Regions from separate parts of the Aquamicrobium sp. NLF2-7 genome, predicted to be linked through region 2. Evidence: riboswitches for the same ligand, from Rfam matches in the RefSeq annotation. Region 2 holds a riboswitch; the other holds the start of a gene.
The links. Region 2 has a riboswitch for cobalamin ahead of MIC97_RS09255 (TonB-dependent receptor). Riboswitches for the same ligand answer to the same signal wherever they lie in the genome.
Positions count from the first base shown of each region.

Region 1: linked by a shared signal. The riboswitch ahead of MIC97_RS00170 (CbtB-domain containing protein) and the one ahead of MIC97_RS09255 (TonB-dependent receptor) in region 2 are both predicted to bind cobalamin.

Region 1 covers NZ_JAKSED010000001.1:32,451-39,873, forward strand. Annotated here, with positions in the region: gene MIC97_RS00145 (carboxyl transferase domain-containing protein) at 1-1,177, opposite strand, end outside; gene MIC97_RS00150 (isovaleryl-CoA dehydrogenase) at 1,179-2,342, opposite strand; gene MIC97_RS00155 (TetR/AcrR family transcriptional regulator) at 2,311-2,952, opposite strand; gene MIC97_RS00160 (hypothetical protein) at 3,048-3,680, opposite strand; gene MIC97_RS00165 (CbtA family protein) at 3,684-4,418, opposite strand; gene MIC97_RS00170 (CbtB-domain containing protein) at 4,431-4,640, opposite strand; adenosylcobalamin (AdoCbl) riboswitch at 4,688-4,769, opposite strand; gene MIC97_RS00175 (histidine phosphatase family protein) at 4,839-5,390, shown strand; gene MIC97_RS00180 (pyridoxal phosphate-dependent aminotransferase) at 5,400-6,512, opposite strand; gene MIC97_RS00185 (VOC family protein) at 6,933-7,313, opposite strand.
Region 2 covers NZ_JAKSED010000001.1:1,856,706-1,864,128, forward strand. Annotated here, with positions in the region: gene cydD (thiol reductant ABC exporter subunit CydD) at 1-1,417, opposite strand, end outside; gene MIC97_RS09235 (GbsR/MarR family transcriptional regulator) at 1,414-1,986, opposite strand; gene MIC97_RS09240 (tyrosine-protein phosphatase) at 2,124-2,621, opposite strand; gene MIC97_RS09245 (5-(carboxyamino)imidazole ribonucleotide synthase) at 2,761-3,837, opposite strand; gene purE (5-(carboxyamino)imidazole ribonucleotide mutase) at 3,834-4,331, opposite strand; cobalamin riboswitch at 4,457-4,655, shown strand; gene MIC97_RS09255 (TonB-dependent receptor) at 4,821-6,677, shown strand; gene MIC97_RS09260 (ABC transporter substrate-binding protein) at 6,813-7,423, shown strand, end outside.

The DNA of each region.
Region 1 (7,423 bases), 1.8 Mb from region 2:
CCTTGGCGATGCCGCCGGCCTCGTATTTCTTGCCGACCATGAAGCCGGTGATGTTCTGCAGGAACACCAGCGGAATGCCGCGCTGGCAGCACAGCTCGATGAAATGCGCGCCTTTCTGCGCGCTTTCGGAGAACAGCACGCCATTGTTGGCGATGATGCCGACCGGCATGCCGTAGAGATGCGCGAAGCCGGTCACCAGCGTGGTGCCGTAGTTCTGCTTGAACTCGTCGAAATCGGAGCCGTCGACGATGCGGGCGATCACCTCGCGCACGTCATAGGGCTGGCGAAGATCGGTCGGCACGATGCCGTAAAGTTCGCGCGGATCGTGAAGCGGTGGGCGTGGTTCGCGAAGATCGAGCCCGATCTCCTTCTTTCGATTCAGGTTTCCGACGATGCGCCGCGTGATCGCCAGCGCATGCTCGTCGTCCACCGCGAGGTGATCGGCCACGCCGGATTCGCGCGTGTGCAGGTCGGCACCGCCCAGTTCCTCGGCGCTGACATCCTCGCCGGTCGCGGCCTTCACCAGCGGCGGGCCGCCAAGGAAGATCGTCGCCTGCTTGCGCACCATGATCGATTCGTCGGCCATCGCCGGCACATAGGCGCCGCCCGCCGTGCACGAGCCCATCACGCAGGCGATCTGCGGAATGCCGGCCGCCGACAGGGTGGCCTGGTTGTAGAAGATGCGCCCGAAATGGTCGCGGTCCGGGAAAACCTCGTCCTGGTTGGGCAGGTTCGCGCCGCCGGAATCGACCAGATAGACGCAGGGCAGGTTGTTCTCCCGCGCGATCTCCTGCGCCCGCAGATGCTTCTTCACGGTCATAGGATAATAGGTGCCGCCTTTGACCGTGGCGTCGTTGACCACGATCATCACCTCGCGCCCCTCGACGCGGCCGATGCCGGCGATCATGCCGGCCGAGGCGATGTCGCCGCCATACATGTCCCATGCGGCGAACTGGCCGATTTCGAGGAACGGCGAGCCCGCATCCAGCAGTTGCGCCAGCCGCTCGCGCGGCAAAAGCTTGCCGCGCTTCACATGGCGCTGGCGCGACTCCTCCGTGCCGCCCCGCTGCACGGTTTCGGCCTTGGCGGCAATGTCCTCCACCAATGCGCGCATGCGCTCGTCATTGGCGCGGAAGGTGTCGGAAGAAAGGGAGATCTGCGAGCGAAGCTGCGCCACTTCAGATCTCCTCGCTCATGATCTCGCGGCCGATCAGCCAGCGGCGGATTTCCGACGTGCCGGCGCCGATCTCGTAGAGCTTGGCGTCGCGCAGCAGCCGCCCCGTCGGATAATCGTTGATGTAGCCGTTGCCGCCAAGAAGCTGGATGGCGTCGAGCGCTGTCTGCGTAGCCTTTTCGGCCGAGTAGAGAATGCAGCCAGCCGCATCCTTGCGCGTTGTCTGGCCGCGATCGCAGGCAGAGGCCACGGCATAGACATAGGCCCGGCAGGCGTTCAGCGTGGTGTACATGTCGGCCAGCTTGCCCTGCACGAGCTGGAAATCACCGATCGGGCGGTCGAACTGTTTGCGCTCGCGCACATAGGGCACCACGACGTCGAGGCAGGCGGCCATGATGCCGAGCGGGCCGCCGCAAAGCACGGTGCGCTCGTAATCGAGGCCGGACATCAGCACCTCGACGCCCTTGCCTTCCTCGCCCAGTACGTTCCCGAACGGCACTTCCACATTGTCGAACACCAGTTCGCCGGTGTTGGAGCCGCGCATGCCGAGCTTGTCGAGCTTTTGCGCCACCGAAAAACCGGCAAAGCCCTTTTCGATCAGGAAGGCGGTGATGCCGCGCGATTTCCGCTCCGGATCGGTCTTGGCGTAGACCACAAGCGTGTCGGCGTCCGGCCCGTTGGTGATCCACATCTTGGTGCCGTTGAGCACGAAGCGGTCGTTCTTCTTCTCTGCCCTCAGCCGCATCGACACCACGTCGGAGCCCGCACCGGGTTCGGACATGGCCAGCGCGCCGACCGCAGCGCCCGAACACAGCGCCGGCAGGTACTTTTCCTTCTGGGCGTCGGTACCCCAGCGATTGATCTGGTTCACGCACAGGTTCGAATGCGCGCCGTAGGAGAGAGCGACCGAGGCGGAGGCGCGCGAAAGCTCCTCCATCGCCACCACATGCGCCAGATAGCCCATGCCGGTTCCGCCGAAGGCCGGGTTGGCGGTCATGCCGAGCAGGCCGAGCGCGCCCATTTCGCCCCACAGATGGGCAGGGAATTCATTGCTACGGTCGATTTCCGCCGCCAGCGGCGCGACCTTTTCCTGCGCGAAGCGGTGAACGAGGTCGCGAAGTGCCGCGACGTCTTCGTCAAGCCCGAAGTCGAGTGCCTGCGTGTACATGCTGTGTCTCCCGGTTCGTGGTCGCCCCGACAAGGCGCATTGTCATGGAAAGATAGGTCTGCGTCACCCCTTCCACCGAAAGCCGCTCGTCCGGCCGGAACCAGACGATGACGCCGGTGATCATCTGGATCACCGCCATGGCGGTGAGCCCGATGTCGTCCAGATCGAAGACGCTGGCTTCCGCGCCGTCGCGCAGGATGGCGCGCAGCTCTTTTTCGTAAGAAGTGCGCAGCCGCAGGATGAAGGTCAGCCGTTCGGGTGAGAGGCTGCGCAGCTCCATGTTGGAAATATGGGTCTGCGAACGCCGTTCGATATGGAAGGCGATGTGGTTTGCGACGAAGGTGGCAAGGCGCGTGGTGGCGTCCGTGGTGGCAGGGCGCGCCTCGCTCCATGCGCTGAGCAATGCCTCCATGTGCTCGCGCATCAGGGTGAAGAGCAGGTCTTCCTTGGTGGGAAAGTAGCGGTAGAGCGCCGCCGCCTGGACGCCGACCCGCGCCGCAAGCTGGCGCATGGATACAGCCTCGTAGCCATGGCGCGCGATCAGATCGACGGCCGCCTCGCGGATCGCCGCTTCCGTTCTCTCGCCATCCGATCCTGCAGTGCGTGCCATCGGGTTCCTCCACTCCTTTAATAAAACGCACGTTCAATTAATTCAAGAGGCAGACAAGATCATGAATAGCAGGGGATAGCAGGTCGATTGTGAACTCAGTTGTGGTTGTCAGGCCGCGAGCGTCCCTTGCCGAGCACCATTCCTGCCGCGGCTAAGGCCAGCCCCAACCCGGAAAAGGCGGCGAGGCTCGGCAAATGTTTGGGAATATCGCTCCATACGGGGCGAACCACGCTGGCCGTATCGAAGGTGTCGGCGCTGTACTGGCATAGCACGAAGGAGGATTCCTTGCGCACCATGTCCGCATCGATGCGCGACACGAGATCTTCGACCGCCTCCTTGTTGGCCGATGTTTCACGCATGTGGGAAAGTAGTTCGCGCGCGGCCGACAGATAGGCGTGGGCGCATTCGTTGAAGGGGCTTTCCTCGTCGGCCAGTGTGCCGGGAACCAGACCCCACAGGCAATAGGTGTACTGGATGTTGCCATAGTTCAGCAGGCGCACGAAGGTGTCGTCCATCTGCCGCTCCTGCGCGGCCAGTTTCATGATGTCGCTGCGGTAGTCGGCGATCACCGCCATCTGCCCGTGCGACAGGCTGGCGATCGGAATGCCCTTGATTTCTTCCGGGTTGAAGCGCCGGTGCGCTTCGGCCTCTCTGCTGGCAAAACCCGTCGCTGCAAGGGCAAGAACAAGCGCGGCACGCGCCAGAGGAGAAGCGTGCCGCGCCTGCATATCTCAGGCCGTCCGGCCGCGCTGGCGGGTCGCCAGCGCACGCTCGGCAACCGCGCCGAAGCCGAGCCCGATCACCGTCCACAGCACCGCATGCATGCCGAGCGAGGAGGTGCGGAAATGCCAGATCAGATCGGCCGAATAGCCTTCTGGAATCTCGTTTACCGTCGGCAGCGCATACTGGGCAATGGCGATGATGGCGAGGAAGGCGAGGCCTCCGACGATGCCGGCATTCCAGCCGCCCAGCTGGCTCCACAGTCGCCGCGCCAGCGCAACGGCGATCACGGCCGCTATGATCGAGACGATCAGCATGACGAAGAACAGCTCGGTGCGCTCGCCGATCGTTTCGGGATTGCCGACGGCCGGCGGCGTCGCCGGATATTTCATGGCTGGGGCAATCACCACGGCGATGAAGGCGGCGATCGCCAGCAGGCCGGCGGTGGCGCGGGGCGTGAGCGTGACGACACGCCCGTAGACGAAGGCGAAGACCAGCGCGAACAGCCCGCCGATGGCGGCGCCATAGACGACCGAACCTGTCAGCAGGCCAAGTCCGGCCTGCGTTTCGCGGCTGACCAGCTCTTCCTCTTCCTCGGCCGGTTCGCCGGAGGCTGCGGCCGCCGCTTCTTCATAAGCGATGGCGGTGTCGATGTGAGGTTCGCCGAACACGCGGGCAAAACCGAATGCGAAGAGACCAGCGAGGACGCCGATCAGCATCCCGCGAAGCAGAAGATTTCCAACCATGGCGCTGTTCTTTCAGTGGCAGGGGAAGCCGAGGAGGTGACGCGCGTCATGAACAAATTCATGCGTGCTCAGGCTTGAGAACAGGGTCGTTGCCCCTTCTTCCGCGCCGATGAAATAGATGCCCAGAATCATGAGCAGGCCGCCGAAAATGGCCCATGGCATGATTTCGCGAACCGGAATAGGAACCGGCCGCACGTCTGGTGCAAAAGTAATGTCGGACATCGTGCTTCTCCCTGGGATCCTGCGTCCCGTTCATGCAAGCTGGGGAGACGAACCAAGGTCTGACTTCCGGCACTCCTGCCGGTCACAGTGGCGCGACCGTGCTGGATTTTCACCAGCTTCCGGATCCGTAACCTTTGCCGAAATTACCCGCCGTCCTGTATGGCTGTCAATTGAACTGAAGGGGAGACGCGAGAGAATATGACAGGACGCCTGACCCTGATTTGTTGTGGTGCGACCGCCGCTTTGCGCCGCAATGCCTTTCATCGCGATGAGCCGCTGGAACAGAAATCGCTCTCTCAGGCGCAAAGGCTGGCCACTCAAATCCCGGGTGCGGACCGCGTCTGGCACGGGCCGGAGCTCAGGGTGCAGCAAACGGCGAATGCTCTGGGCCTGAAAGGGAAGGCTTTCGCGGCTCTGGCCGACCAGAATTTCGGCTTCTGGGCTGGCCGCAGGCTTGCTGAACTCGATCCGGCGGAACTTGCGGCATGGATGTCCGACCCCGATGTGGCACCGCACGGCGGCGAAACGCTGAACGATCTGCGCCGGCGTATCGCAGCTTTTCTGAAGGAAAACCTCGGCCTTTCGGGGCATACGCTTGCGATCACGCACCCCGCAGTCATTCGTGCTGCCGTCTGCGAAGTGCTTGGCGCGCCATCGCAGGCTTTCCGGGCAGTAGATGTTCAGCCTCTCAGCCTGACACACTTCACCAGCGATGGCCGTCGCTGGGCTCTGCGTATGGTCTCCCGATGAACAGCAAGCCTATCCCGCGCGAGCAGCGGCCAGTGCTTTCGGCAGTTCCTCGGCCAGAATATCGAGCTCGTGGTCGAGCCCGACGCTGATGCGGACACAGCGATCCAGCCCGGCCACCATCGGCTTGCGGATGAACACCCCGCGCGCCAGCAGGTTCTGGAGCACTTTCAGCGCGAAAGCGCCGTCCCTGCCGCAGTCCACGGCCACGAAATTGGTGGCGGAGGGCAGGGCGTCGAGCCCGTTTTCCGCAGCGATCGCGGCGATGCGCTGCCGTCCGGCTTCCACCTTGCGCACCACCTCTGCCAGCCATGCCTGATCCTTGATCGCGGCCTCGCCCGCGATCTGCGCCATGCGGCTGACGCCATAGTGATTCCGGATCTTCTCGAAGGCGGCGATAACCGTCTCTTCTCCCATGGCATATCCGCAGCGAATGCCGGCAAGCCCGTAAGCCTTGGAGAAGGTGCGCATGCGTACCATGTTGGGGCGCGAAACATCGATTGCCGGCAAGGCGGAAGCTGGCGCCAGCTCGCAATAGGCCTCGTCGAGAATGAACATGGTGGTCTCGGGCAGGGCTTCGACGAAGCGGTTGATCTCGTCGGCATCCCACCAGCTTCCCATCGGATTGTCGGGATTGGAGAGATAGACCAGCCGGGAGTTTTCCCGGCGCACCGCTGCCAGCAACCCGTCAAGATCTTCGCGGTCATTCTTGTATGGCACCGGCACCAGCCTGCCGCCGACGCTGGCAATATGGAAATTGAACGTGGGATAGGCGCCAAGCGACGTCACCACCGGTTCACCCACGCCCACATACATGCGTGCGATCAGCCCCAACAGCCCGTCTATGCCTTCCCCGATCACGATGTTCTCAGGTTTCACGCCATGATGGGCGGCGACCGCGACTTTGACGTCGTGATTGTCCGGATCGCAATACATCCACATGTCGGGCGCGGCCTCGGTCATACTGGCGATGACGCTGGGGGAGGGACCAAAGCTGCTTTCATTGGCGCCGATGCGAGCACGGAATTTCCGGCCGCCTGCGCGCTCCTGCGCTTCCGGCCCCACGAATGGAACGGTTGAGGGCAGGGCTGAGACAATGGGCGTGAACGGCGGATAGATGGGCATGGCGATCCAGTCGTCAAAACGGTTGCGGCCGAGACGGGCTGCATTCGCATGGCGGGTGCTTTTCAACGCAACCGCACATCTCAATAGCAAGCCCGTATGTCTCCAGCGCAATAGCCCCGGAGACTTCACACAATGCTTTAAGCGCAGCCGCAGGCGGGGAGCAAGGTCCCTTGTTCCCTCATGTCGGGCAAAGGCTTCCGCTGTTGCCTCGTGGGAGCGATGTGTGATTTTGCCGCTCTGCACGGGATTTCCGCGGCTGGAGCAGTTGCTAGGGGCGGCTTCGGCAGGGCGGGTCGCCTGAAGGCATCTCCACCATGCCGCATGCCGCTCCCTTGCCGTCCTACCCGTTACATCTGACCATCACCGACAGCGGCGCCGCAGCATTATGACAGATCAGAACATAGCCGGGGGTCTATGCGGTCACGGAGCCAGTGCGCTTGCGCAGAGCTTGTTGCCCGTGGGATCACGAAGATAGGCCAGATACAATTTCCGGCTTCCGACTTCGCGGATACCGGGTGGGTTCTCGACCGATGTTCCCCCGTTTTTCACGCCCGCCGCGTGCCATGCATCAACCTCATCGGGCGATGAAAGGGCGAAGCCGATCGTGCCGCCGTTGGCATGGCAGGCGGAATCTCCGTTGATCGGCGCGGTAATCATGAAACGAGGCCCGCCTTTGCTGTAAACAACGCGCCCCTTCGGATCGATCGTGCCTGCGGTGCCACCTGAAGCGGTAAAAATGGCATCATAAAACTTTTTGGATTGCTCGAGATCATTCGAGCCGACCATGACGTGACTGAACATGCGTTTCCTCCTGAATGACTGTGACCTAGCCCGATTCCAGACAGATCGGAAAGCACCATCTGGCCACCCTGCTCGGATGCAGGAGGCAAACATGAGTGAGGGCTGGCTTT
Region 2 (7,423 bases):
TTCCCGCAAAGATATGCGGCGACTGGCCGACCCACGCCATGCCCGCCCGCAGCCGCGCCGCCGTCTGCGGCCTCAAGGTCTCCCCGCCGATGCGGATGGTGCCCGCTTCCGGCACCGCAAGCCCGGCGATCAGCGCCAGCAGGGTGGACTTGCCGCCACCGCTCGGCGCCATGACGGCCACGCGCTCGCCCGGCGCAATACCCAGCGACAGGCCATCGAAGACCTGAAGACCATGCTCCGGGCAATCCTGTCCGGCATGGCTGAAATGGAGATCGTCGATGGCGATGCCCACAGCGGCGCCATCGGCTTTCGCCGTGCCGGTCCGCTCGGCGGCAACGATAGGCTCACCGGCTGCCGCCACTTTTTGCAGGGCTTCCAGAGCCGCCACACCGGCGGCACGGTCGTGCCAGACGGCGGACAGGTCGCGCATGGGCTCGAAGAAGGCCGGCGCGAGCATGAGGATGAACACGCCCTCAGTCAGCGACAGTTGCCCGCCCCATGCCCCGAACGAGAGCTGGCCGAGGAAATGGAACCCGACATAGACGGCCACCATGGCGACGCCCAGCGCCGAAAACAGCTCCAGCACCGCCGAGGACAGGAAAGCGATGCGCAACACCGTCATGGTGCGGCTGCGCAGGAGATCGGCTTCCTCGCGCAGGCGCAACGCCGTGCGGTCGACCGCGCCCAAGCTGCGGATCGTGGCAAGGCCGCGCAGCCGGTCGAGCAGGAAGGCGTTCATATCGCCCATCTTGGCAAGCTGGCGCTCGCTCGCCTCCTTCGCCCGCCAGCCGACCAGGGCCATGAAGATCGGGATCAGCGGCAGCGCGATCAGCATGATCAGGGCAGCCACCCAGGAAAGCGGCAGAACGCAAACGAAGATGGCGAGCGGAACGATCACGGCGCGCCAGCGCAGCGGCTGGAAACGCGCGACATAGGGCACCACCGCCTCGGCCTGCTCGGCCATCGTGCTGGCGACGAAGCCGGATGACGGGCGCGACGCATCGAGCGGCGAGCGGGTGGCGAGCACCGAAACGGCATGATCCCGCAGCCGGGAAAGCTCCCGCCGCGCGGCGAGGAAGGCAAGGCGCGATCCTGCCCGGTCCATACCCGCCCGCACCACGCCAAGCAGGAAGACGCCGACGGCCGGCCAGATCACCGCGTTCATGCCGGTGCCGGCAGCGATGTCGCCGATGGCCAGCGCCAGCAGAGCGGCCTGCCCGATCCAGATCAGTGATGCCGCCGACTGAAGAAAGATCGGCAGTCTGCCCGGCGAGGCGGACGGCTTTGAAACGCGGCGCCGGCGCTTCGTCCTGACCGCAACCTGCTCCGAAATTTGGGGGATTTCGGCTTCAGCCGGCCTTCGCAGGGCCGGTTCCTCAGCCAGTTGCCGGGCAATCGCCGTGTCGAGCGCACTCACGGTTGTCCGTCCCCCCTGCGTTTGCGGCCAAGCGAGACGATGCGATCCTTCGCATCGAGCAGCCTCGTCACCTTTGAGCCGAGGCTGAGCAGTGTCGCCAGCCGTTCCGTATCGAGTCGTTTGACGTCATCATACCAGTTCGTGAGCTGTTCGATGAGTCCGTTCATCTCCATAAGGCGGGACTGTGCGTAACGTTCCTCCTCGCTGCTGGGCTGCTGCATGAGAAGCTCGCGCAGCACCGAAAGGGTGGGATCGACCTCGCGCTTCTTGCGCTCCTCCGCCAGCGTGCGCAGGATCTGCCAGATGTCATCGGGTGCGGCGAAAAAATCGCGACGGTCGCCGGGAATGTGGCGCAGCATCACCAGATTCCACGCCTGAAGCTCGCGCAGCCCCATGGAAACGTTGGAGCGCGAAATGCCGAGCCCGTCCACGATCTGATCTGCGCAGAGAGGTTCCGGCGACACATAGAGCAGCGCGTAGATCTGGCCGACCGTGCGGTTGATGCCCCAGCGGCTGCCCATCTCGCCGAAGTGCAGCACGAAAGACTGTATGAGTGGCGGAAGGTTCATGGCGGACCAATTTTCAGAAATTTCTGAAAATTCAGTACGTCCCGCCACGCCAGAAGTCACTTGGGCACCATGTCGCACCCGTACACGTACGAAAGAAAATCCGTGCGAACATGAGGGAAAGCTGGCTTCGACCAGCGTCAGAAGCCGATCGTTTCCTCGAACCGGTCCCATGAGCGATACATTTCGTATCGCCCAACCCCGCGGATCGGCACATGGCCGTAATAGGGCGAAAGCTGCAACTCGGCCGCGATCTCGCCCTTGCCGGCGATCGCACCCGTGTAGATGGCCGATGCCAGCCCGGTGCGGTTCGCACCATGGTCGCAATGCACCAGAAGCGGCTTTTCCGCGTCGCGCATCAGGGCGGCAAGTTCGGCAGACTTTTCGACGGGCAGGCCCTTCGACGAGGACATCGGGAAATCGATGATCCTGATGCCGTGGCCCTCCGCCGCCGCGCGCGCTGCCAGCGCTTCGGCATCAGGGGTCTCGTTGCGCAGGTTGATGATGGTGCGGATCTGGTAGCGGTCCGCATAGGTCGCGACGTCGTCCCCGTCCGGTTGTCCGGAGCGGTAGAATTCGCCCGGTATCACCTCATGGAAGTTGCCGAGCAATTGCTGCACGCCCATATGAGCGCCCATCAACAGCGGGGCGCCGAGCAATACGGCCGCGAATACCCATATACGTCCCAATGCAGACTTCCCCGCCTTTGATCCCGGCTACCCCTGACAGCGAATTGCGACAGGAACAAGAATACGCCGTACGGCCATTGCCGCAGGCTCAGTTGCGGCCGGTCAGGCGGGTGAAATGGCCCATCTTGCGGCCGGGACGCGCCTCTGCCTTTCCATAGAGATGGACAAGGACGTCCGGTTCCGCCACGAGTTCAGGCACGCGCGCGACATCGTCGCCGATCAGGTTCTCCATCACGCAGGCGCTGTGATGGCGCGTGTCGCCCAGCGGCAACCCGGCAATGGCCCTGATGTGCTGTTCGAACTGCGAAACGACGCAGGCGGCTTCGGTCCAGTGGCCTGAATTGTGCACCCGCGGCGCGATCTCGTTGACCAGCACCGACCCGTCGTCCAGCACGAAGAACTCCACGCCGATGACGCCCACATAGCCGAGCGCTTCGAGTATCGAGGCGGCAGCCGCCCGCGCAACGTCGGCGGTAATGTCGGGAACGGCGGCAGGCACGGTGGAGGTGTGCAGGATGCCGTCGCGATGGACGTTGCGCGCCGGCGCATAGGTCTCCACCCTGCCGTCCGCGCCCCGCGCACCGATCACCGAAATCTCGCACCCGAAGGAAATGAGCCCTTCGAGGATCAGCGGCACCGACCCCATCGCCTCGAAGACGCCGGAATAGCTGCCGCTTTCCATATGGCGAAACACGCGCTGGCCCTTGCCGTCATAACCCATGCGGCGCGTCTTCAGCACGCCGTTGCCGCCGAAGCTGTGCAGGGCGGACGCAAGGTCCGCGTCGCTGTCGACGGCAAGGAAGGGGGCCGTGTCGATACCGATGCCGTTGAGGAACTGCTTTTCGCTCAGCCGGTCCTGCGACACCTCCAGCGCGCGCGGCGGCGGCAGAACGGGCACGCGCCCGGCGAGCCTCTCGGCGGCCTCCACCGGCACGTTCTCGAACTCATAGGTTATGACATCGCTGATTGCGGCCAGTTCGGCCAGCCCGGCCGGATCGTCATAGGCAGCCACGATCTGCCGGTTCGCCACCTGCGCGGCCGGGCAATCGGCCTGCGGCTCCAGCACGGCGATGCGGTAGCCGAGGCGGGCGGCTGCCATGGCCAGCATGCGGCCAAGCTGGCCGCCGCCAACGATGCCGATGGTCGATCCGGACGCCAGCATCACGCGTCGTCCTTCGGCTCGAGGGCAACCTTGTCCGTCTGCGCGGCGCGCCAGGCTTCCAGCCGCCCGGCCAGCGCATGGTCGGTGAGCGCCAGCACGGCGGCGGCCAGAAGTGCCGCATTGACCGCGCCGGCCTTGCCGATGGCCAGAGTGCCGACCGGAATGCCGGCCGGCATCTGCACGATCGACAACAGCGAATCCTGCCCCGACAGCGCCTTCGATTCCACCGGCACGCCGAACACGGGCAGCGACGTCATCGCCGCCGTCATGCCCGGCAGATGCGCGGCCCCGCCGGCGCCGGCCACCACAACCTTGTAGCCGGCAGCCTTCGCGCCGTGGGCAAAATCATAGAGACGTTGCGGCGTGCGATGCGCGGAAACGATGAGGCTTTTGTGGGACACACCAAGCTCGGCGAGCGTTTCGGCGGCGTGGCGCATGGTCGCCCAGTCGGACTGGCTGCCCATGATGATGGCGACATCGGCTTGTCGGTCGGTCAATGGCCTGCTCCCGTCAGCTAAAGCGGCGACGTAGCGGAATTTTCGCCACCCCGCAAGGACGAGAAGTGCGGCGGGCATTCCTGATCCCGTACTGTCGGAATTGACACGCCGTGCCAGCGATGCTTAGCGTCGCAACCGGAACTGGTTCCGATTACGGATGAAAAGGGAACACGGTCTGCCGCATTGCCGGCAAAGCCGCGACTGCCCCCGCAACTGTAGCCGCCGAGCCTCCCCCGATATGCCACTGGATCTTAACGGTCCGGGAAGGCGGCGGGAGGCAATGACGCGGAAGTCAGGAGACCTGCCGGTTCCGGTCACCCATGTCTGATCTCGGGGTGAGATCGGGCGCGGCCGTCCGCAGCGGTGACACGAAACGTGTTGCCGCGTGCCGGTACGGCCGGGGGTGCAGACTGCACCTCCCCTGCCTGCCAGTTCCCGGTGAAAGGCTGTTTTTCCGGGCGCACCCGTGCCCGGCAGGGGGAAATGACGATGAGAACAACGATTCTGGCGGCCGGCATCTGCTCGCTGACGCTTACCGGTACCGTCCGGGCGCAGGATGAAAGCCCGCAGGCCACCGATGTCATCGAGCTGAAGACAATCTCGGTAACCGCCAACCGCACCCCGACCCAAAAGAACAAGGTCGGCTCGAAGGTGGAGCAGATCACGCAGGCGGAAATCGGGGCGAAATCCCGTCCGGTCCTCAGCGACTATCTGAACCTGCTGCCCGGCGTTTCGGTTGCCAGAAATGGCGGCCTCGGCGGCACAACCGGCCTTTTCGTGCGCGGGCTTGGCTCCGGCTACGTCAAGACGCTCTACAATGGCATCGACATTTCCGATCCAACCGGCACACAGGTGCTGACGCATTACCAGTATCTTCTCACCGGCGGCATCAGCAATGTGGACGTTCTGAAGGGCTCCCAGAGCACCCTCTACGGTTCCAGTGCCATAGCCGGTCTGGTGAACATCTCGACACTCGGCCAACCGGACAGCGGCATTCACCATACGGTCGAGGCCGAGGGCGGTTCCTTCGGCACCGTGCGCGGCCGCTACGGATTTACCGCTGCGAACGAAGGATCGGGATTCGCGGGCAACATCTCGGGACTGCACACCGACGGCATCTCGGCCCGGGCAGACGGCCGGGAGCGGGATGGGCTCGACAGTCTGAATATCGACCTAACCGCCGAACACAGGATCAACGAAGCCTTTTCGGTCTTTGGCTCGGTCCTGCATCTCAATTCCAAGGCCGAGTTCGATGGCAACGGCCCCGACGATCCCGACAGCTATGAGCGGGCGAGGATGACCGGAGGCCGGTTCGGCCTCAATTTCGATCTCATGGACGGCAGGCTGAAGAACACCGTCTCCGCTCAAGGTTTCAAATCGGACCGTGAAAGCGTGTGGGACGGGTCTCCCAGCCTCTTCATCGGCACGCGGCAGAAGATCGACTATCAGGGGTCGTTCGAGGCGACGGAACGAGTTCTCCTGCAATATGGCCTCGACCATGAAAAACAGGAAGCCGACGATGCCGGCGGCGGCAGCCCGCTGGGCAAGTTCGACCTCACCGGCGCGTGGGCTCAGGCGGTCCTCGAACCGGTGAATGATCTGGTGCTCACCGCTGGGCTTCGCCATGACGAGCATTCCGAATTCGGCGGACACACCACCTATCGCGGCACGGCGTCCTACCTGTTTGCCATCACAGGAACCCGCCTTCATTCATCTTATGGAACAGGTTTTCTGGCTCCAAGCCTCTACCAGCTTTACGCCCCCTCCAGCGTCGGCAACCCGAACCTTCAGCCCGAGACGAGCCGCAGCTTCGACATCGGTGTGGAGCAGCAGTTGCTGGGCGGGGCGCTGACGGCCGATGTCACCTACTTCCACATCAGGGTGGACGACAAGATCGACTGGATAAACGATTTCAGCTATCCGTGGGGCGGCTACTACGACCAGACACCCGGCACCACGCGCTCGAAAGGTGTCGAAGCTTCCTTCACCTACGCCGCCACCGGCTGGCTCGACCTCGGCGGCTCCTACACCTATACGGATTCCCGCAAGGCGGACGGCACCCGCAACGTCCGTATTCCGCGACATGCCGTTGTCCTTTCGGCCGAAGCACGGCCCACCGAAAAATGGACCATTGGCGCAGACGTGAAATTCGTCGCGGATGTCGTGGACGGCGGCGCAAAGCTGGATGATTATGTGCTGCTCAACGCCAAAGTCGCCTACCAGCTCACGGAGTCCACGCAGATCTATCTTCGGGGTGAAAACCTGCTCAACGAGAACTACCAGACCGTGAAAGACTACGGCACACCCGGTATCGCTGCCTTCGCGGGAATCAAGGCGAAGTTCTAAAGCAGTTCCAGCAAAAGTGCGCAGCGGTTTTGCGTCCGGAACTGCGTGGAAACATGGAGATAGAGTATTGGAAGTGATCCCTTTTTCACCGGAAATGCTCTAGTGCCCGGAGGCAACCGCCGAAAGCATTCCCCTTTGCGCGCCATTTTTGCGGCATGGCGCGCAAATCTGCTGACGGCATTTGCCGTGGGTCTTTCGGTGATGCCGACCCTTGCGCAGGATACCGCGCCCCACCGCGTCGTTTCCATGAACCTGTGTACCGACCAGCTTGCCATGCTGATTGCCGGCGAGGGGCAGCTTCATTCCGTCTCCGTGCTGGCCAGCGACCCGCGCAGCTCGGCGATGGCGCGGCAGGCGGAAGCCTTCGTGATCAATCACGCGCTTGCCGAGGAAATCTTCCTCATGGAAGCCGACCTCGTTCTCGCCGGCACGTTCTCCTCGCGCGCCACCGTCGGGTTGCTGCGCCGTCTGGGATTCAGGGTTGAGGAATTCGCCCCGGCAACCTCCTTTGACGATGTCCGTAACCATATCGCCCGCATCGGTGAGCTCCTCCATCGCCAGCAGCGCGCCGCCGAACTGATCGCCGAGGTGGACGCCGGTCTTGCGCGTCTCGCCTCCGGCCCGCAATCCGGCCAAACCATCGCGCTGTACGAGCCAAACAGCTACACGGCGGGCAGCGGCACACTGGCCAACGAGATCTTCACCGCGGCGGGGTTGGTCAACATCGCCGAAAGGCTAGGAATCGC